DNA from 3 places in the Streptomyces sp. NPDC057474 genome. Region 2 is predicted to be linked to each of the others. Evidence: riboswitches for the same ligand, from Rfam matches in the RefSeq annotation. Region 2 holds a riboswitch; each other region holds the start of a gene.
The links. Region 2 has a riboswitch for thiamine pyrophosphate ahead of thiC (phosphomethylpyrimidine synthase ThiC). Riboswitches for the same ligand answer to the same signal wherever they lie in the genome.

Region 1: linked by a shared signal. The riboswitch ahead of thiO (glycine oxidase ThiO) and the one ahead of thiC (phosphomethylpyrimidine synthase ThiC) in region 2 are both predicted to bind thiamine pyrophosphate.
Region 3: linked by a shared signal. The riboswitch ahead of ACFU53_RS19530 (thiamine ABC transporter substrate binding subunit) and the one ahead of thiC (phosphomethylpyrimidine synthase ThiC) in region 2 are both predicted to bind thiamine pyrophosphate.

What each region holds. Positions count from the first base shown of each region.
Region 1 covers NZ_JBHVDX010000207.1:9,547-16,364, forward strand. The annotation lists gene ACFU53_RS37850 (Rv2175c family DNA-binding protein) at 1-58, opposite strand, end outside; gene ACFU53_RS37855 (NAD(P)/FAD-dependent oxidoreductase) at 166-1,395, opposite strand; gene ACFU53_RS37860 (hypothetical protein) at 1,428-1,811, opposite strand; TPP riboswitch at 1,862-1,972, shown strand; gene thiO (glycine oxidase ThiO) at 1,970-3,145, shown strand; gene thiS (sulfur carrier protein ThiS) at 3,142-3,363, shown strand; gene ACFU53_RS37875 (thiazole synthase) at 3,368-4,162, shown strand; gene pknB (Stk1 family PASTA domain-containing Ser/Thr kinase) at 4,325-6,241, shown strand; gene ACFU53_RS37885 (deoxyribonuclease IV) at 6,462-6,818, shown strand, end outside.
Region 2 covers NZ_JBHVDX010000023.1:48,011-54,828, forward strand. The annotation lists gene ACFU53_RS09495 (metallophosphoesterase) at 1-458, shown strand, start outside; gene ACFU53_RS09500 (hypothetical protein) at 642-1,520, shown strand; gene thiC (phosphomethylpyrimidine synthase ThiC) at 1,752-3,578, opposite strand; TPP riboswitch at 3,571-3,727, opposite strand; gene ACFU53_RS09510 (YibE/F family protein) at 3,799-5,289, shown strand; gene ACFU53_RS09515 (SsgA family sporulation/cell division regulator) at 5,320-5,757, opposite strand; gene ACFU53_RS09520 (IclR family transcriptional regulator) at 5,856-6,581, opposite strand.
Region 3 covers NZ_JBHVDX010000062.1:36,429-43,246, reverse strand. The annotation lists gene ACFU53_RS19540 (SRPBCC family protein) at 32-481, shown strand; gene rlmN (23S rRNA (adenine(2503)-C(2))-methyltransferase RlmN) at 582-1,688, shown strand; TPP riboswitch at 1,777-1,884, shown strand; gene ACFU53_RS19530 (thiamine ABC transporter substrate binding subunit) at 1,973-3,052, shown strand; gene ACFU53_RS19525 (ABC transporter permease) at 3,028-4,725, shown strand; gene ACFU53_RS19520 (ABC transporter ATP-binding protein) at 4,725-5,759, shown strand; partial or broken gene ACFU53_RS19515 (maleylpyruvate isomerase N-terminal domain-containing protein) at 5,777-6,626, shown strand; gene ACFU53_RS19510 (LAETG motif-containing sortase-dependent surface protein) at 6,740-6,818, opposite strand, start outside.

The DNA of each region.
Region 1 (6,818 bases), on a different contig from region 2:
CGGGGAGCGTCAGCCACGCGGGGACGAGAGCATCGATCTTTGCGTCAATCTCGGTCACGTCACCAAGACTGCCATCTACGACTGACACTGGGTAGCCGAGCCGCCTTCGACGGGGGCCGACAGAGGGGTACGGAGAGCGCTGAGCAGCGGGAAAGAGGGGCTGCCCTACGCCGTCGCCGCCTTCAGGGGCCTGGCCGGGTCCGCCAGCAGTTCCGGGTTCAACGGTGTGCCCGCCTCGATCAGCCGGCGGCCCTGGGCCAGGTCCCGGGGGCGGCCCACCGCCAGCAGGGCGATCAGTCGGCGCTCCCGGAGCCAGCACACCGACCAGGCGGCGCCGGTGGGGTCACCGCGCCAGAGGGTGGTGTCGGCGGAGGCGTGGTCGCCGGCGTACTGGACGAAGCGGCCGAACTGTTCGGACCAGAAGTAGGGGACGGGGTCGTAGGCCTCGGGGGTCTCGCCGACGATGTTCGCGGCGACCGTGCGGGGTCCCTGGAGGGCGTTGTCCCAGTGGTGGACGAGGAGGCGTCGGCCGTACCTGCCCGAGGGGAAGGAGGCGCAGTCGCCGACGGCGTAGACGTCCGGCGCGGAGGTGCGCAGGTGGTCGTCGGCCAGCACCTCGCCGTGTGCGCCCAGCTCGATGCCCGAGTCCGCCAGCCAGGCCGTCGCCGGGCGCGCGCCGATCCCCACGACGACCGCGCCGGCCGGCACCCGGGTTCCGTCGTCCAGGACCGCCGTCCCGGGCTCGACGCGGGCCACGCGCGCGTGGGTGCGCAGGGTGGTCCCGTTGTCGGCGTACCAGGCGGTCATCGGCGCGGCCACCTCCGCCGGGAGCGCGCCCGCGAGGGGGCGGTCGGCCGCCTCGACGACCGTCACCGCACAGCCCGCCTCGCGCGCGGCCGTGGCGAACTCGGCGCCGATCCAGCCCGCGCCCACGACGACGATGTCGTGCTGCTGGGCCAGCACGGGCCGCAGCCGCACGGCGTCGTCCAGGGTCCGCAGCAGATGCACCCCGGGCACGCCCTCGACGCCCGGCAGCCGGATCGGTTCCGCACCGGTCGCGAGGACGAGGAGGTCGTACGGGACGGGCCCGGCGGCCGTGTCGAGTTCGTGCTCGGCGGGGCGCAGGCCCGACACCTCGCGGCCCAGCCGGAGTTCGATGCCGAGCGCCTCGAAGTCGACGTCGAAGGCGGAGCCCTCGGCCGTGCCGAGCAGCACGGCCTTGGACAACGGCGGCCGGTCGTACGGCTGGTGCGGCTCGGCGCCGATCAGCGTCACGTCGCCGGTGAAGCCCTGTTCGCGCAGAGCGACCGCGGTCTGCACCCCGGCCATGCCCGCGCCCACGACGACCACGCGCCGCGCCGGCGTTCCGCCCCTTTGTTGCGTCTGCTCGCTCACCCGATCACCATAGACAACTGACATTCAGTCAGTCAGCCGGTGGGACGACGGTCGCTCTCCCCGAGCCGGTCCACGCTCTCGTCGACCTGCTCCACCACGCTCGTCCCGCTGCCCGGCTGCGACTCCCACTCCCAGGTCTCCTCCAGGCGGAGCCGCCCGTCGGCCAGCTCGACCACCAGGGACCGGCAGTGCCCGGACGCGGTGGTCCCGTCGGTCTTCAGCTGCACGTACCGGAAGTCCAGCCGGTCCCCCGCGCGCGTGCCCACGAGGTGACCGCGCACGACGTCGCCGCCCGCGTACTCGGCCCAGATCTCGCCGTCCTTCTCGTGGTACGCGAACCGGGTGCGGGTGCCCACCTGACCTGGGGCCTGGTCCGCGACGGGGGCGAGGACGAGACCGTCGAGCGAGCGGGGCATCAACGGGGGCTCCCTTACTGGGGCGGGCGGGCCGGGCTAGGGTGGCCAGCGTAAGCACTCGCGGGAGCCCGGCGCACCGGGCTGAGAGGGAGGCTGGCGGCCTCCGACCGTACGAACCTGATCCGGGTCATGCCGGCGAAGGGAGGGGCTGGACGCCCATGTCGCGTACGCACACGTCAGACGTCCTCGTCGTGGGGGGCGGAATCATCGGGCTCGTCACGGCGTGGCGGGCCGCGCGGCGCGGGTTCGCCACGGCCGTGGTCGATCCCGAGCCCGGCGGCGGAGCCGCGCAGGTGGCGGCCGGGATGCTCGCCGCGGTCACCGAACTGCACTACGGCGAGCAGACGCTGCTGGGGCTCAACCTGGAGTCCGCGCGCCGCTACCCGGACTTCGCGGCCGAGTTGACGGAGGCGACCGGCCTCGGCCTCGGCTACCGCCGCTCCGGCACGCTCGCCGTCGCGCTCGACGCCGACGACCGCGCCCACTTGCGCGAACTGCACGCCCTGCAGCGCCGGTCGGGCCTGGACTCGCAGTGGCTGAGCGGCCGCGACTGCCGCCGCCTGGAGCCGATGCTCGCGCCGGGCGTGCGCGGCGGACTGCGGGTCGACGGGGACCACCAGATCGACCCGAGGCGGCTCTCCAGGGCCCTCGTCGCGGCCTGCGAGGGCGCCGGGGTGGTGTTCCACCGGACCTGGGCCGAGGAGCTGTCGGTGGTCCGGGAGCGGACCGTCGGGGTCAGGGTCGGCGACGGTGACCGGCTGTCCGCCGGGCAGATCGTCCTCGCCGCCGGCAGCCTCAGCGGTCGGCTCGCCGGGGTCCCGGACGACGTACTGCCGCCGGTGCGGCCGGTGAAGGGGCAGGTGCTGCGGCTGACCGTGCCGAAGCCGTACGCGCCCTTCCTGAGCCGTACCGTGCGGGCCGTGGTGCGCGGCAGCCACGTCTACCTGGTGCCGCGCGAGAACGGCGAACTCGTCGTCGGCGCGACCAGCGAGGAACAGGGCTGGGACACCACGGTGACCGCGGGCGGGGTGTACGAACTGCTGCGGGACGCCCATGAACTCGTCCCCGGGATCACCGAACTCCCGCTCACCGAGACCCGCGCGGGCCTGCGCCCCGCCTCCCCCGACAACGCGCCGCTCCTCGGTCCCACCGGACTCGACGGCCTGCTCCTCGCGACCGGCCACCACCGCAACGGGGTGCTCCTCACCCCGGTCACCGGCGACGTCATGGCCCATGTCCTCGCCACCGGTGAACTGCCGGAAGAGGCACGCGACTTCACCCCCCTGCGGTTTCGCGCCGGCGCGGCCCGCGAACTCCTGGAGCAGCCCGTATGAGCGCCGCCACCGGGACACTGACCATCCTCGTCAACGGGGAGCGGTGGCAGGTCGCCCCCGGCACGGCCCTCGACACGCTCGTGCGGACACTCACCGCGTCCCCCTCCGGGGTCGCCGCCGCGCTCAACGAAACCGTCGTCCCGCGCGCGCGGTGGACGACCACCGCCCTCTGTGAGGGGGACCGCGTCGAGGTTCTCACCGCCGTCCAAGGAGGCTGATCCCATGGCAGACGACCCCTTCGTCCTCGGCGGTACGACCTACTCGTCCCGCCTGATCATGGGCACCGGCGGGGCGCCCAGTCTCGACGTCCTGGAGCGCGCGCTGGTGGCCTCCGGCACGGAGCTGACGACGGTCGCGATGCGCCGCGTGAACGCCACCGTGCACGGCTCGGTCCTGTCCGTGCTCGACAGGCTGGGCATCCGGGTGCTGCCCAACACGGCCGGCTGCTTCACGGCGGGCGAGGCCGTGCTGACCGCCCGTCTCGCGCGCGAGGCGCTCGGTACGTCCCTGGTCAAGCTGGAGGTCATCGCCGACGAGCGCACACTGCTGCCCGACCCGATCGAGCTGCTCGACGCCGCCGAGACGCTCGTCGACGACGGTTTCACCGTGCTGCCGTACACGAACGACGATCCCGTGCTCGCGCGGAGGCTGGAGGACGTGGGCTGTGCCGCGATCATGCCGCTCGGGTCGCCCATCGGGTCCGGGCTCGGCATCCGCAACCCGCACAACTTCCAGCTGATCGTCGAGCACGCGCGCGTGCCGGTGATTCTCGACGCGGGTGCCGGTACGGCGTCGGACGTCGCTCTCGCGATGGAGCTGGGGTGCGCGGGGGTCATGCTCGCCTCCGCCGTGACCCGGGCTCAGGAGCCGGTCCTCATGGCCGAGGGCATGCGGCACGCGGTGGAGGCCGGACGGCTCGCGTACCGGGCGGGCCGCATCCCCCGCCGCCACTTCGCGGAGGCGTCGTCGCCGAGCGAGGGGCTGGCGCGGCTGGATCCGGAGCGCCCGGCGTTCTGAGTCGGATCTCACGCCACCCCGCCCCCAATCGAACAGTCGAACGAGTTCCGCCGCGCACCCGCCTGTCACAGCCCTTCGATCCGGGTCACAGCTCTGCTGCAGTCCGTCTCCGGTGCCGCGCGACTTATGGGCCTGTGGGCGGCGGCTCGTACACTCACCTGCGTGGACACGACCCTTCAGGACCCGCTTGTCGGCCATGTGCTCGACGGCCGGTATCGAGTCGAGGCGCGGATCGCGGTCGGCGGCATGGCCACGGTCTACAGGACCGTGGACACCCGCCTCGACCGCGTGCTCGCGCTCAAGGTGATGCATCCGACGCTGGCCGCGGACCGGACGTTCGTCGAGCGGTTCATCCGCGAGGCCAAGTCGGTGGCACGGCTGTCCCACCCGAACGTGGTGGGGGTCTACGACCAGGGCACGGACGGCTCGTACGTCTATCTCGCGATGGAGTACGTCGCCGGCTGCACCCTCCGTGACGTGCTGCGCGACCGCGGGGCGCTGCAGCCCCGGGCGGCGCTGGACATCCTGGAGCCGGTGCTCGCCGCGCTCGGCGCCGCGCACCGCGCCGGGTTCGTGCACCGGGACATGAAGCCGGAGAACGTGCTGATAGGGGACGACGGCCGGGTCAAGGTCGCCGACTTCGGGCTCGTTCGGGCCGTGGACACCGTCACCAGCACCACCGGCACGGTCCTCGGCACCGTCTCCTACCTCGCCCCCGAGCAGCTGGAGCACGGCACGACCGACACCCGCGTCGACGTGTACGCGTGCGGCGTGATGCTCTACGAGATGCTCACCGGCGGCAAGCCGCACGCCGGGGACTCCCCCGCGCAGGTGCTGTACCACGCGCTGCACGACGACGTGCCGCCGCCGTCGGCCACCGTGCCGGGGCTGCCGTACGAGCTGGACGGGCTGGTCGCCTCGGCGACCGCGCGCAATCCGGAGCTGCGGCCGTACGACGCCGTCGCGCTGCTCGCGCAGACGCTGGAGGCGCGGGCGGGGCTCAGCGCCGAGCAACTGGACGCGGTGCCGCCGCAGGCGATAGCCGGCGGTCATGACAACGCGGAGGACCGGACGAGCGTGATCCCGCGCTCGCTGTCCGTGTCGCGGTCGGTTGCGGCGGACCCGGACCCGCTCAACCGTACGAGCCGGTTCGCGTCGCCTCCGCCGCCGCCCCGGCGCGCTCGCACCTCCCCCGCGCCCCGGCGTGGGCTGCTGGCGGTCGTCGTCGCCGTGCTGCTCGTCCTCGGTGTGGGCGGGGGCGTCTGGTACATCAACTCGGGCCAGTTCACGCAGGTCCCGGCCGTGCTGCAGCAGAGCGAGGCGGACGCGACGAAGCGGCTCGAGGGCGCCGGGCTGGACGTCGACGTCGAGCAGGCGTTCAGCGACACCGTCAAGCGCGGCAGGGTGATCGGCACCGACCCGGCGCCCGGCGAGCGGATCCGGGACAACGACACCGTGACGGTGACGATCTCCAAGGGCCCGGAGACCGTGAAGGTGCCGGAGCTGAAGGGCTACCGGCTGGACCTCGCGAGGACCCGGCTGAAGGACGACGGGCTCGAACCTGGCCTGGTGACGCGGGAGTTCAGCGACGAGGTCATCCGGGGCCAGGTGATCAGCACCCAGCCGGGCTCCGGCACCGAGATCTCCTCGGGCTCGGCCGTCAGGCTCGTGGTCAGCCGGGGCGCCCCGGTGGAGGTCCCCGAGGTGTCGGGCGCCTCGGTCGCGGACGCCACCGCCGAGCTGGAGGAGGCGGGCCTCAAGGTGAGGATCGCCTCGAAGCGGGTCAACTCCGAGTTCGACAAGGGGCTCGTGGCCGAGCAGTCGCCGGGCACGGACAAGCAGGTCGGTGAGGGCGACACCGTCACCCTGACGATCTCCAGGGGCCCCGTGATGGTCGAGGTCCCGGACGTCGTGGGCGACAGCGTCGACGAGGCGACCCAGAAGCTGGAGGGCGCCGGTTTCGAGGTCGAGGAGGACCGAGGGATCCTCGGGCTCTTCGGCGACGAGGTCAAGGGCCAGTCGGTGGACGGCGGCGACACGGCGGCCAAGGGGTCGAAGATCACGATCGAGATCGGCTGACCGGGCCGGCGCCGACCGTCGGGGATCAGCTGACCGGGCCGGGCCGGCCGTTCGGGATCGGCGGACCGCGACCGGTCGTCGGGCCCGGCCGACCGCGACCGGACGTCGTCCCGGGCGACCGGAGTCGGCCGGGCGGGAGTTGTGAGAGGCCGGGGCGTCCGGGCGGCAGCCGTCGAAGCTGCCGGTCGGGCGCCCCGGGCCGCATGACACCCTTGCTGCCGTGAGCACTCAGCAGTCCCCCGGCCCCGCCCCCCGCCTCCCCGGCCCGTCCCGCAACCCCGTCGGCGGTCATGTCCCCGTCGCGGGTGGTCTGAACTCCGTCGGGCTGGCGTACGCCCGTGATCTCAAGGCCGAGACGGTTCAGGTCTTCGTGGCCAATCCGCGCGGCTGGGCGACGCCCGTCGGGAATCCCCGGCAGGACGAGGAGTTCCGGGCGGCGTGTGCCGAGGAGTCGATTCCCGCGTACGTGCACGCGCCGTATCTGATCAACTTCGGGTCGCACACCGAGGCGACGGTGGAGAAGTCGGTGGAGTCGATGCGGCACTCGCTGCGCCGGGGGCGGGAGATCGGCGCGCTG
Region 2 (6,818 bases):
GCCTCCAGGACCACCACCTCCAGTGGATGGCCCGCCTGGATGCCATGGAGGAGGTCGACGGCCATCTCCTGGTGCACTCCGACACCACCGCCTACCGCGACTACGGCGACTCCATCGAGGCGGTCAACGACACCGTCCGCGAGACGATCACGCGCAACGACGCGGACGAGGTCTGGGACCTCTTCCGCAAGTTCACCCGGCGCTTCTCCTTCCGCGACGAGGGCGGCGCCGATGCCGTGCGCTCGCTCTTGGAGACCTATGGTGGCACCCGCATCGTCCATGGTCACAGCCCTATTCCGTACCTCTTGGGCGAGGTGGGCTCGGAGGACGGCGAGGACGGCACGGGCCCCTCGGTCGACGGGCCGTTCACCTATGCGGACGGTCTGGCCGTCGCCATGGACGGCGGCGTGACCATGGCTGGAAAGCTGCTGGTCCAGGAACTTCCGCTGCGTACCTGAGCCTTCAACGGGCAGGCGTTTGGCGTCGGAAGACTTCGCTGGCCAGGGGCCAATTTTTTCAAACCCCCTGTCACCGCCTGCCGTCACCGCTCTACCATCGGCTTATCCGTAGCAGGCTCCCCTCCGTTTCTGCCCGACGGCTCGTCAGCATGCCGAGCCACAAGCCCTACGGAGCATCGGGGGATGCACATGAACAGCGTTCCGCAGCACCTGCTCAGTGAGGACCGCCAGGAGTACGAGCGGATCCTCGGCGAGGCGCTGCGCTCCGCACCACACCGCCCGGAATTCGCCGCCGGCCTCCAGCGGCTCAACCCCGAACAGCTGCGCACCATGGCCCTCAACGCCACGGCGATCATCACGGCCGCCGCGACGACCGAATACCAGTACTACGTAAAGGTCCGCGACGAATTCCGCAGCCCGTCGTCGGCCACCGCACCCGCCCATGAGGGGACGGCATCCGGCTCCAGCGAACCGGACGGCACCGCGGTGGGACTCGCGGCCACCGTCGGCGAGGTCACCGAGGCGGCCGGCGCGGGCGCCGGTGCCGTCGCCGCGGTGCTCGCTCCCGTCCTGGCCGGAACCGCCGCGGTGCTCTTCCTGCTCGTGGGGTACGGCATGAAGGTCCTCGACCCCGAGCGAGCGATCGCCGAGACGCTCCTCACCACAGGGTGGGTCTTCGGCGCGGTCACCGCGGCGGCGATCCTGGTGGCCGCCGTCGGCCTCCTGCTCACCGCCCTGCGTAACAACGCCACCGCCCTCCTGGACGACGGAACGCGCAGCGAGCTGAACGAGGAGGTGACCCGGGCCAGGGAAGCCTGGCGCGAAGCGCTCCGGGAGCGCGGCATCCTGCCGTTCCTCCGCGACGCCCTGGCGAATGCGGGCCCGGCGGCGCGGAGCGAGCCGGACCGGCCGGCCCCGCCCAGCCGCATGCCGCACCTCGGCTACAACCGCCCGAGCTTCAGCAGCAGCCCGGACAGCGGCAGCACCGGTTCCCGCCCCAGCTACAGCAGCCCGGACTTCTCGAGCCCGGACTTCGGCGGCCCTGAGCACCATCCCGAGTAGCGCCCGGGCTCCGGCCGCCGCCCCGGAAACCACCGGGCTTCGGCGGCCACCCGGCACGATCCGGCCCTCGGCCGGAACAGCCCCACGGCACCCCCCACCCGCGGCGGCGGGCTCTCCCGGCAACCGGCCGGAAGAGCACCGCTCGTCGCACGGGCAGCGGCAGCGGCAGCGGCAGCGGCAGCACGACCGGACCACGGCCGCCGTCCGCGCGACTCTCGGCGCCGACGCGTCTCAGTCCGCCATCGGCAGATAGACCCGGTTCCCCGCCTCCGCGAACTCCTTGGCCTTCTGAGCCATACCCGCCTCGATCTCACCCCGGGAACCGCCGTGTTCACGACGGATGTCCTGGGAGATCTTCATCGAACAGAACTTGGGTCCGCACATGGAGCAGAAGTGGGCCGTCTTGGCCGGCTCGGCCGGGAGGGTCTCGTCGTGGAACTCACGGGCCGTGTCGGGGTCGAGGGCCAGGTTGAACTGGTCCTCCCAGCGGAACTCGAAGCGGGCGTCCGACAACGCGTCGTCCCACTCCTGTGCGCCCGGATGTCCCTTGGCGATGTCCGCCGCATGGGCCGCGATCTTGTAGGTGATGACGCCGGTCTTCACGTCGTCACGATTGGGCAGCCCCAAGTGCTCCTTGGGCGTCACGTAGCAGAGCATCGCAGTGCCCCACCACGCGATCATCGCGGCCCCTATGCCTGAGGTGATGTGGTCGTACGCCGGTGCGACGTCCGTGGTCAGCGGGCCGAGCGTATAGAACGGAGCCTCATCGCAGATCTCTTGCTGCAGGTCGATGTTCTCCTTGATCTTGTGCATCGGGACATGTCCCGGGCCCTCGATCATGGTCTGCACATTGAAACGCTTCGAGATCCGGTTGAGTTCCCCGAGCGTGCGCAACTCCGCGAACTGCGCCTCGTCGTTGGCGTCCGCGATGGAGCCCGGCCGAAGGCCGTCGCCGAGCGAGTATGTGACGTCGTAGGCGGCGAGGATCTCGCACAGTTCCTCGAAGTTCTCGTAGAGGAACGACTCCTTGTGGTGCGCCAGGCACCAGGCCGCCATGATCGAGCCGCCGCGCGAGACGATGCCGGTCTTGCGGTTCGCGGTGAGCGGCACATACGCGAGGCGCACGCCCGCGTGGACCGTCATGTAGTCCACGCCCTGTTCGGCCTGCTCGATGACCGTGTCCCTGTAGATCTCCCAGGTCAGCTCCTCGGCCTTGCCGTCTACCTTCTCCAGCGCCTGATAGAGCGGCACCGTGCCGATGGGGACGGGGGAGTTGCGCAGCACCCATTCGCGAGTGGTGTGGATGTTCCGGCCGGTGGACAGGTCCATGACCGTGTCGGCGCCCCAGCGGGTCGCCCAGGTCATCTTTTCGACCTCCTCCTCGATGGAGGAGGAGACCGCGGAGTTGCCGATGTTGGCGTTGACCTTCACGAGGAACCGTTTACCGATGATCATCGGCTCGATCTCCGGGTGGTTCACGTTCGCGGGCAGTACGGCCCTGCCCGCGGCGATCTCCTCGCGGACGACCTCCGGCGAGACGTTCTCCCGTACGGCCACGTACTCCATCTCGGGGGTGATCTCCCCGCGTCGTGCGTACGCGAGCTGGGTCACCGGCCGGCCGTCACAGCTCCGGCGCGGCAGTCGCGGCCGCCCCGGGAAAACCGCGTCGAGGTTGCGCAGCCCGCCACGCGGCGAGGTGTGCTTGATCCCGTCGTCCTCGGGGCGGACGGGACGGCCCGCGTACTCCTCGGTGTCTCCCCGGGCTGTGATCCAGTTCCCGCGAAGGGGTAGCAGTCCCCGCCTGACGTCGGTCTCCGCTGACGGATCGGTGTACGGGCCGGAGGTGTCGTACAGGGTGACGGACTGCCCGTTGGTGAGGTGCACCTGGCGGACCGGCACCCGCAGATCGGGGCGCGAACCCTCGATGTACGCCTTGTGCCAGCCGATGGACTTCCCGGCCTCCAGAGGCTGTTCGCCCTGGTTCGTTTCGCCCTCGGACGAGGCAGATGTCCCGTCCGTCTGGCTGGAGGCAGGCGTGCGTGTGTCCTCGATGGTCATGAGACCTACTCCCTACGCCGGCATTACCCGGTAACAGGTTCAGCGGTCGACGCAGCGATTTCCGCCCGACGATGTTCCACGTGAAACATCGCGTCTGCGGAGGTCAGCGCCCTCTCAGCCCGGTGCTCCGAGCTCCCGCGTGTGCAAAGGTGCCTCCACGCTAGCGGCAGATGTGGCGCGGTGAACAGTGGGCATCGCTCGTTCTTGCGATGATCGGTCGGTGACCACGACGCAGCAGCCCCCGCCTCCGCCCCCCGAGCCGCCCCACGGCCATGGCCCCGGAAACGGCCATGGGCATGGATCCGACTGTGGCCACGGCTACGGTTCCGGCGGCAGCCACGGTTCCGGGGGTGGCCACGGCTCTGGAGGCGGCCATGGCCCCGGTGACGGACATGGCCAAGGCCCGTCCTCCGCCGGCGGCCACGGCCATTCCCACAGCCACGGGCCCGCCGCGCCTGTTTCGCAGCACCTTCGCAAGGTCATCGCGGCGGTGCTGATCCCCTTCGCGACCGCGGTCGTCGTGGGCCTCGTCGTTCTCTGGCCCGGCGGCGCCCCGGCGCACGAGCGCACCGGGGTGGGCTTCGATCGGCAGACGCAACAGGCCACCGTCACCAAGGTCGAAGAGGTCGACTGCTCGTCGGTGAACGCGTCGGGAGACACCCCGACCGGCGACACGTCCACCGCCGAGGGCTCGTCCGCCCAGCAACAAGCGAACGGCACCTGCAAGAAGGCCACGATCCGGGTCGACACCGGCGACGACAAGGGCCGAACGTTCACGGAGATCGTTCAGCCGGACCAGTCACGGCAGTTGGAGCAGGGCCAGGAGGTCGTAGTCGCGTACGAACCCGCCGCACCCAAGGACCTGCAGTACTCGGTCACCGATGTGAACCGGAAGGTCCCGATGGCGCTGCTCGCCGGGATCTTCGCGCTCGTCGTCGTGGTGGTGGGTCGGCTGCGCGGTGTCATGGCCCTGGTCGCACTGGCCATCAGTTTCCTGGTGCTGACCCTCTTCATCCTGCCGGCCATCCTGCAGGGCTCGAATCCGCTGGTGGTGGCGGTGGTCGGGGCGAGCGCCATCATGCTGATCGCGCTGTACATGTGCCACGGGCTCTCGGCCCGCACATCGGTCGCGGTGATCGGCACCCTGATCTCGCTGCTGCTGATCGGCCTGTTGGGCTCGCTGTTCATCGGCTGGGCCTATCTGACCGGCAACACGGACGACAACACCGGCCTGATCCATGGGCTGTACCCGACGATCGACATGAGCGGTCTGCTGCTCGCGGGCGTCATCATCGGTTCGCTCGGTGTGCTCGACGACGTTACGGTCACACAGACGTCGGCGGTCTGGGAGCTGCACGAGGCCAATCCGGCGATGGGCTGGCGGGGGCTGTACCGCGCGGGTATCCGGATCGGCCGGGACCACATCGCCTCGGTGGTCAACACCCTCGTCCTCGCCTACGCCGGCGCCGCACTGCCGTTGCTGCTGCTCTTCTCGATCGCACAGAGCAGTGTCGGCACGGTCGCCAACAGCGAGCTCGTCGCCGAGGAGATCGTGCGCACGCTCATCGGCTCGATCGGCCTGGTGGCCTCGGTGCCGGTGACCACCGCGCTGGCCGCCCTGGTCGTCTCGGCCGACCGCCCGGGTGCCCCGCAAGCGGCGGCCGTCCCCGCTCCGGCACGTGGGGGAAGAGGCCGCCGCCGGAAGCGCTGAAGCGTTACGGCACCCTGGCGCCGTAACGGTTCAGCCCGCGCTCTGCTCTTCCGCCAGGATGCGGTCCAGAGCCTCGTCGAGCAGCGTGTCGAAGTCGGCGAGGGAACGCTCCTGCCCGAGCGGCACCAGCTTGTCCGTACGGTCCAGGAAGGCCACCAGGGGCGCTGTCCCGACCCGGAACATCGCCTGGTCGGTCCCCACCTGAAGCCGGATCAGGACTTCGCCGAACGTCTCCGGATCGGCGGGCGCGATGTGGACGTCCCCGTCCCCGCATGGCCGCCCCACGCCGTCGATGAGCAGCTCCCGCCCGAACGCCCAGGTCACCGGAGCATCGCCGGGCAGGTGGAAGGTCAGCCGCACGGCATAGGGATCGCAGGTCTCGTAACGCAGCTCCACCGGGATGCGGAAGGAGAGCTCCTCCGAGACGAGGAAGCTCATCATGACCTCTGCCTGTACCGACTCGCGCATCGCCTACCCCGCCGTGTTCGTCGACTGGCCAGGAATCATCCGCCTGACACCCCTGGAAGTTTGCTGAAAGTACACGGGAGATCACAAGGAGTGATTTTTCAGATGCTGATAGAGATCGCGAGTGTCCCTAGTAGCTTTCCGATCTCGGTCTGCAATTGATGGGCGGCGGGCAGCAGCCTGTCCGCCTGATGCGAGGGCAGCGAGATGGCAAGGGTCCCGGCGGTCGTCCCCGCGGTGATGGGAATCGCGGCGGAGACCGTCCCGAGGGCGTACTCCTGCCGCTCGACGACCGGTTCCATCCGCCCGATCCGATCCAGGCGCCGTAGCAGCGTCTCGTCGTCACGGACCGTGTACGGGGTGAGCGACTGCACCGGATAGCGGTCCAGGTGGTCGCGGCGGGCCTCGTCGCTCAGTTGGGACAGCAGACACTGCCCGATGGCGTGTGCGTGACCCGTCTCACGGAAATCGGCCCACTCCTCGACGGCCGGGGTGTTCGGGCTGTCGGCGACGCACATGACCTCGATCTCGCCGTCCCGGTAGATCGCGAAGTAGACGGGTACGCCGAGGGCGTCCCGCCAGTGCGCCAGGGCCTCGCCCACCGTGCTGCGACGTTTCTGCTGTGCTCCGCTGCTACTCAGCCGCTCGGCCGCCTCGCCGAGGAAGAACAGGCCCTTCTCCCGGTGCAGATAGCCCTCGTGCACCAGGGTGCGGAGCAGGTGGTACGCCGTGGGCAGCGCGAGCCCGGCGTCCCGCGCCAACTGTTTGGCGGGCGCCCCGTGCTCCCGCGCTGCGACGGCCTCCAGCAGCCGCATCGCCCGCTGCACGGAGCCGATCAGGGTGCCGGAGTTCGCCTCCGACACGGTCGGCGATGCCGGGGACGGGATGCGCGCTCCCCTTCCAGGACCGTGTCCGTGAGACGGCACGGGGCGGACGGGCCCCGCCGCCTGCGCCCTGCCCCGGGGCGGCGGTGCCGGTGGCTGCGCCTGTGGCAGGGCCGGTGACTGCGTCCGCATCTGTGTCGCGGGAGGCTCGGGACATCGCACGTTCTCCTCGCCCGGCGA
Region 3 (6,818 bases), on a different contig from region 2:
GGGGGGATCGCTCTGGAAGGAGGCGGGCATCATGTCCGACTTCCGCGAATCGATCGACATCGACTGCCGCCCGGAGGACGCCTGGGCGTACATCAGCGACTTCTCGCACCTGCCCGAATGGCAGGAGAGCGCGGTCGCGACGGAGCAGCTCGACGCCGGGCCCGTCGGTGTCGGCTCCAGGGTGCGCGTCACCCGGCACATCGGCCGCCGGGACATCCCGATGACCATGGAGCTCACCGAGTACGAGCCTCCGCGGGTCTGGGGCATGAGGGGCGTCGACGGCCCCGTCCGCGGTCACGTCCACGGCGAGATCATCCCCCTCGACGACGGCCGCCGCTCCCGCGTCACCGTCGAGGTCGGCTTCGACGGCAAGGGCATAGGCAAGGTCCTCGTCCCCCTCGTCGTCCGCCCCCAGATCCGCAAGGAACTACCCCGCAACGAGCAACACCTCAAGGACCAGCTGGAGCACACCGCGGCGTAGCTCCCGCGCGACGGCCGGCGCCCGCCACCGCATGGCCCGGTGCCACGGCACAGCTGTGGCCGCAGGTACACCTCAAATGATCTGCGACACTGGGAGGGTTATGCCTGCACCCGGAGAACTCACATTCGTCGCCCCCCGCGGAGCCAAGAAGCCGCCGCGGCATCTTGCTGATCTTTCGCCTGTGGAGCGTAAGGAGGCTGTTGCCGCGATCGGGGAGAAGCCGTTTCGTGCCAAGCAGCTCTCGCAGCACTACTTCGCGCGGTACGCGCACGACCCGGAGCAGTGGACCGACATCCCCGCGGGTGCGCGCACGAAGCTTCAGGAGGCCTTGCTTCCGGACCTGATGACGGTCGTGCGGCATCTGTCGACCGACCAGGAGACCACGCGCAAGACCCTGTGGCGGCTGTTCGACGGGACGCTCGTCGAGTCGGTGCTGATGCGGTACCCCGACCGGGTCACCATGTGCATCAGTTCGCAGGCCGGATGCGGGATGAACTGTCCCTTCTGCGCCACCGGGCAGGCCGGGCTCGACCGGAACCTGTCCACCGCCGAGATCGTCCATCAGATCGTCGACGGGATGCGGGCGCTCCGGGACGGAGAGATCCCCGGTGGGCCCGCGCGGCTCTCCAACATCGTCTTCATGGGAATGGGCGAGCCCCTCGCCAACTACAACCGGGTCGTCGGGGCCATTCGCCGGCTCACCGATCCGGAGCCGGACGGGCTGGGGCTGTCGCAGCGCGGGATCACCGTGTCCACGGTCGGGCTGGTGCCCGCCATCCACCGGTTCTCGGACGAAGGGTTCAAGTGCCGGCTCGCGATCTCACTGCATGCCCCCGACGACGAGCTGCGCGACACGCTCGTACCGGTGAACACGCGGTGGAAGGTGCGCGAGGTCCTGGACGCCGGGTGGGAGTACGCGGCCAGGTCCGGGCGTCGGCTGTCCATCGAGTACGCGCTGATCCGGGACATCAACGACCAGGCGTGGCGCGGTGACCGGCTGGGCCGGCTGCTCAAGGGCAAGCCGGTGCATGTGAATCTGATTCCGCTGAACCCGACTCCGGGGTCCAAGTGGACCGCTTCCCGGCCCGAGGACGAGAAGGCGTTCGTCGAGGCCATCGCCGCCCATGGGGTGCCGGTGACCGTACGGGACACCCGGGGGCAGGAGATCGACGGGGCGTGCGGCCAGCTGGCAGCCACCGAGCGGTAGACCGAGGGGCGGACCGCGGGGTAGCTCGTGGCCACCGGCAGGAGTCGGAATCCGGCCACGGGGTACTCTGACCTCCGTACACATCTTCATATTCCGACAGGGGAGCGCCACAGCGCTGAGAGTGCGGCAAGCGGGCCGCAGACCCTCTGAACCTCGCCCAGGTCATTCTGGGTAGGAAGTTCGGTCTTCACTCAAGCTGTTGCGCCCTGCCCGGGAGCCTTCGGAATCTCCGACGGTCCCGGGCAGGGCCGCGTCTCTTCCTGGTCACCCCCAGGAGGAATTCCGTGCACATCAGAACGTTCGTCGCCGCGGCCGTCGGCCTCGGGCTCGTCACGCTGTCCGCGTGCGGTTCCTCGTCCGACGACACCGGGTCGGGCGGCTCCAAGACCGTCACCCTCGTCAGCCACGGCTCCTTCGCCTACTCCAAGGACGTACTGAAGGCGTTCGAGAAGGAGTCCGGGTACAAGGTCAAGGTCCTCAAGAGCGGGGACGCGGGGCAGGCCGTCAACCAGGCGATCCTGACCAAGGACAACCCGCAGGGTGACGTCTTCTTCGGTGTCGACAACACGTTGCTGTCCCGCGCGCTCGACAACGGTCTCTTCCAGCCCTACGAGGCGAAGGGGCTCGACAAGGTCGGCGCCGAGTACCAGCTCGACAAGGACGAGCACCGGGTCACGCCCATCGACTCCGGTGACATCTGCGTCAACTACGACAAGGCGTACTTCAGCAAGAACAAGATCGAGCCGCCGCAGTCGTTCGACGATCTCGTCAAGCCCCAGTACAAGGACCTCCTCGTCACCGAGAACGCCTCCACCTCCTCGCCCGGCCTCGGATTCGTCCTCGGTACGGCCGCGAAGTACGGCGATGGGGGCGGGTGGGAGGGCTACTGGGAGAAGCTCAAGGCCAACGGCGTGAAGGTCGTCGACGGCTGGGAGCAGGCGTACTACCAGGAGTTCTCCGGGTCGACGGACGGCAAGAAGGCCGGCGGTGACCGGCCGCTCGTCGTGTCGTACGCCTCCTCGCCGCCGGCCGAGGTCGTCTACGCGGACCCGAAGCCGAAGACTGCGCCCACCGGGGTCGCGACCGGCACCTGCTTCCGGCAGATCGAGTTCGCGGGGCTGCTGAGCAACGCGAAGAACGCCGAGGGCGGCAAGGCGCTGATCGACTTCCTGATCTCGAAGAAGTTCCAGGAGGACATGCCGCTCAACATGTTCGTGTACCCGGTGGTCGAGGGTGCGTCCGTGCCCGCCGAGTTCACCGAGTACGGGCCCGCGGCGAAGGACCCCGAGACCATGGCGCCGGAGAAGATCGCCGAGAACCGTGACCAGTGGGTCAAGTCGTGGACCTCGCTCGTACTGAAGTAACCGAGGCGACCAAGGAGGCCGTGGCCGCACCGCGTGGACCCCGTCGGTCGGGGAGCGCGGCGCGGCTCGGGCTCATGGCGCTGCCCGTCGCGTTCTTCGGGGTGTTCTTCGCCTACCCCGTCGCCGCGATCGTCGTACGGGGGCTGAAGGTCGACGGGACCTGGGACCTCGGGCGGATCGGGGAGGTGCTGGGGGACTCCGGGATCCGGCACGTGCTGTGGTTCACCACCTGGCAGGCGCTTGTCTCGACCGCGCTCACGCTGCTGATCGCGCTCCCCGGCGCGTATGTGTTCGCGCGCTTCGATTTCAGGGGCAAGGACATTCTGCGGGCGGTCGTGACCGTGCCGTTCGTACTGCCGACCGTGGTCGTCGGTACGGCGTTCCTGGCGCTGGTCGGGCGCGGGGGGCTGTTCGACGAGCTGTGGGGCGTACGGCTGGACACGACGGTCTGGGCGATTCTGCTCGCGCATGTGTTCTTCAACTACGCGGTCGTCGTACGGACCGTCGGTGGGCTGTGGTCGCAGCTCGACCCGCGGCAGGAGGAGGCCGCGCGCATGCTCGGGGCATCGCCCCTGGCGGCCTGGCGGAGGGTCACGCTCCCGGCGCTCGCGCCCGCCGTGGCCGCCGCCGCGCTGATGGTCTTCCTCTTCACCTTCACCTCGTTCGGCGTGGTGCAGATCCTCGGCGGGCCGACCTTCTCGACGCTCGAAGTGGAGATCTACCGGCAGACCTCGGAGATCTTCGACCTGGCGACGGCCGCCGTGCTGACGCTCGTGCAGTTCGTCGCGGTCGGGCTGATCCTCGCCGTGCACGCGTGGACCGTACGACGGCGGGAGACCGCGCTGCGGCTGGTGGACGCGTCGCTCACGGCCCGGCGGCCGCGCGGGGCGGGCCAGTGGGCGCTGCTGGGCGGGGTCCTCGGCACCGTCGTCGTGCTGATCCTGCTGCCGCTGGGCGTGCTCGTGGAACGGTCGCTCGACGCCCCGGGCTTCGGCTACTACAAGGCGCTGACCAGCGGCGACAGTGGAATCTTCCTGGTGGCGCCGATCGAGGCGGTCGGCAACTCGCTCACGTACGCGCTCGCCGCGACCGCCATCGCCCTGGTGATCGGCGGGCTCGCCGCCGCCGCGCTCACGCGGCGGGCCGGCCGTCTCGTCCGGGGCTTCGACGCGCTGCTCATGCTGCCGCTCGGGGTGTCCGCGGTGACCGTCGGCTTCGGGTTCCTGATCGCGCTGGACGATCCGCCCCTGGATCTGCGGTCGTCCTGGATCCTGGTGCCGCTCGCCCAGGCTCTGGTGGGTGTGCCCTTCGTCGTACGGACCATGCTGCCCGTGCTGCGCGCGGTGGACGAACGGCTGCGGGAGGCGGCGGCCGTGCTCGGGGCGTCACCGTGGCGGGTGTGGCGTGAGGTCGATCTGCCGATGGTGCGGCGGGCGCTGTTGATCGCGGCCGGATTCGCCTTCGCCGTGTCGCTCGGGGAGTTCGGGGCGACCGTGTTCATCGCGCGCGCCGACAACCCGACGCTCCCGGTCGCCGTGGCACGGCTGCTCGGTCGTCCAGGCGACCTCAACTACGGCCAGGCAATGGCCCTTTCGACGATTCTGATGATGGTGTGCGCGGTGGCCCTGCTGGTGCTGGAGCGCCTCCGTACCGATCGCACGGGGGAGTTCTGATGTTGCTCAGGCTTGAGGACGCGACCGTACGGTTCGACGGGCGGCCCGTGCTCGACGCGGTCGATCTGGAGGTCGCCGAGCACGAGGTCGTGTGCGTGCTGGGGCCGAGCGGCAGCGGCAAGTCGACGCTGCTGCGGGTGGTCGCCGGGCTCCAACCACTGGATGGCGGGCGGGTGTTGCTCGGCGGGCGGGACCAGCGAGGCGTACCCGCGCACAAGCGCGGTGTCGGCCTGATGTTCCAGGATCATCAGCTGTTCCCGCAGCGGGACGTGGCCGGCAACGTCGCCTTCGGACCCCGTATGCACGGCGCTGCGAAGGGCGAACGGGCCGTACGTGTACGGGAGTTGCTGGAGCTGGTCGGGCTGCCCGGGGCCGCGCGCCGACGGGTCGGGGAGCTGTCCGGCGGTGAGCAGCAGCGGGTCGCGCTGGCCCGGGCCCTCGCCCCGCGCCCCCGGCTGTTGATGCTCGACGAGCCCCTCGGTCAGCTGGACCGGTCGCTGCGGGAGCGGCTGGTCGTCGAACTCCGGGAATTGTTCGGGGAGTTGGGGACGACCGTGCTGGCGGTCACGCACGACCAGGGTGAGGCCTTCGCGCTGGCCGACCGGGTCGTGGTGATGCGGGACGGGCGGATCGCCCAGTCCGGTACGCCTCTTGAGGTGTGGCAGCGGCCGGTGGACGAGTTCGTGGCCCGTTTCCTCGGCTTCGACAACGTGGTCGAGGCGACGGTGACCGGGGCGGTCGCGGACACGGCGTGGGGCAAGGTGCCGGTGCCGGAGGTCTCGCCGCAGGGGGCGTGCGCGCTGCTCGTGCGGCCCGCGGGGGTGCGGCTGGTCGACGTCGCCGACGGGCTGCGCTGCACCGTGGCCGCGCGTACGTTCCGGGGCACCCATGTCGCCGTGCACCTCCAGCCCGGGGGCGCGCCGCGACTGGAGGCGGCGTGCGCGCTGCGGGACGCGCCGGAGCCCGGGGACGAGGTCGGCGTGAGCTTCGACGCGGCCGAAATCGTCGTGCTGGGGGCCGGTCCGGCCGCATAAGGTCCGGCCCCATGGCGATGCGTACGCAAGGATCTCAGGCTTGGTACGACCGATACTGCGCGGAGATCGAGCTCCAGGTACGGCGGTTGAGGGACATCGTGACCTCCGGCGCCGATCTGTCGGCGACCGTGCCGACCTGTCCCGACCGGTCGCTGGAACAGCTTCTGCGGCACACCGGCGGCGCCCTGCGCTGGGTCGAACTGAACGTACGGACCCGGTCGAAGGAAGAGGTGCCCGAGCCGGACGTCGCGCTCTACGAGGGACCGGAGAAGCAGGGGAACCCGGCCGCGCTGGACGCGTGGCTCGCGGAGACCGGCGAGATGATCGTGGCCACGCTGCGCGAGGCGGGGCCCGAGGCGCCGGTGTGGTCGTGGGGTTGGGAGCACAGCGCGGGGTTCTGTGCCTGCCGGTTGGCCCATGAGCAGGTCATCCACGGCGCCGACGCCGCGCTCACCGTCGGCCGACTGGTCGAGGGTGGCGCCGGAGATCGCCGCCGACGCGATCGACGAGTGGCTGGAGATCGTCGAGTTCGTCCAGCGGACCAGGCCGCACGACGAGGCGGCCGAACTGCGCGGCCCGGGCCGCAGCATCCACCTCCACGCCACGGACACGTCCGCTGAAGTCGGCGCCGAGCGAAGTGAGATGGCGGCTTCCCCGCCCGAAGGGTGGGGGAGGGTCGTCGAGCTGACCGAGGACGTTGTGCGGTGGCGTCGCGGCCACGAGAAGGCGACGGTCGCGCTGCGCGGGCCCCTCACCGAGGTGCTGCTCGCCTTCTATCGCCGACTCCCGCCGGACGGTGGGCGGTTGGAGGTGCTGGGCGGTCGCGACCTGCTGGACTTCTGGCTGGAGCGTGCGACGTTCGGATGAGCGCGGGGCCGTATCCCGCGGGCGGGACGAGCGAGCCCCGGCTGCCTCCACCGGACGAGCGTGTGGCCCGTACCCCTCAGCGAGAGGTACGGGCCACAGCCCTGTGGAACGGGTCAGCGTGTGGAGGCCCCACGCCGCCGCATGCTGTAGTACACGGCACCGGCGCCGAGGGCGACCAGGGCCGCCGCGGCA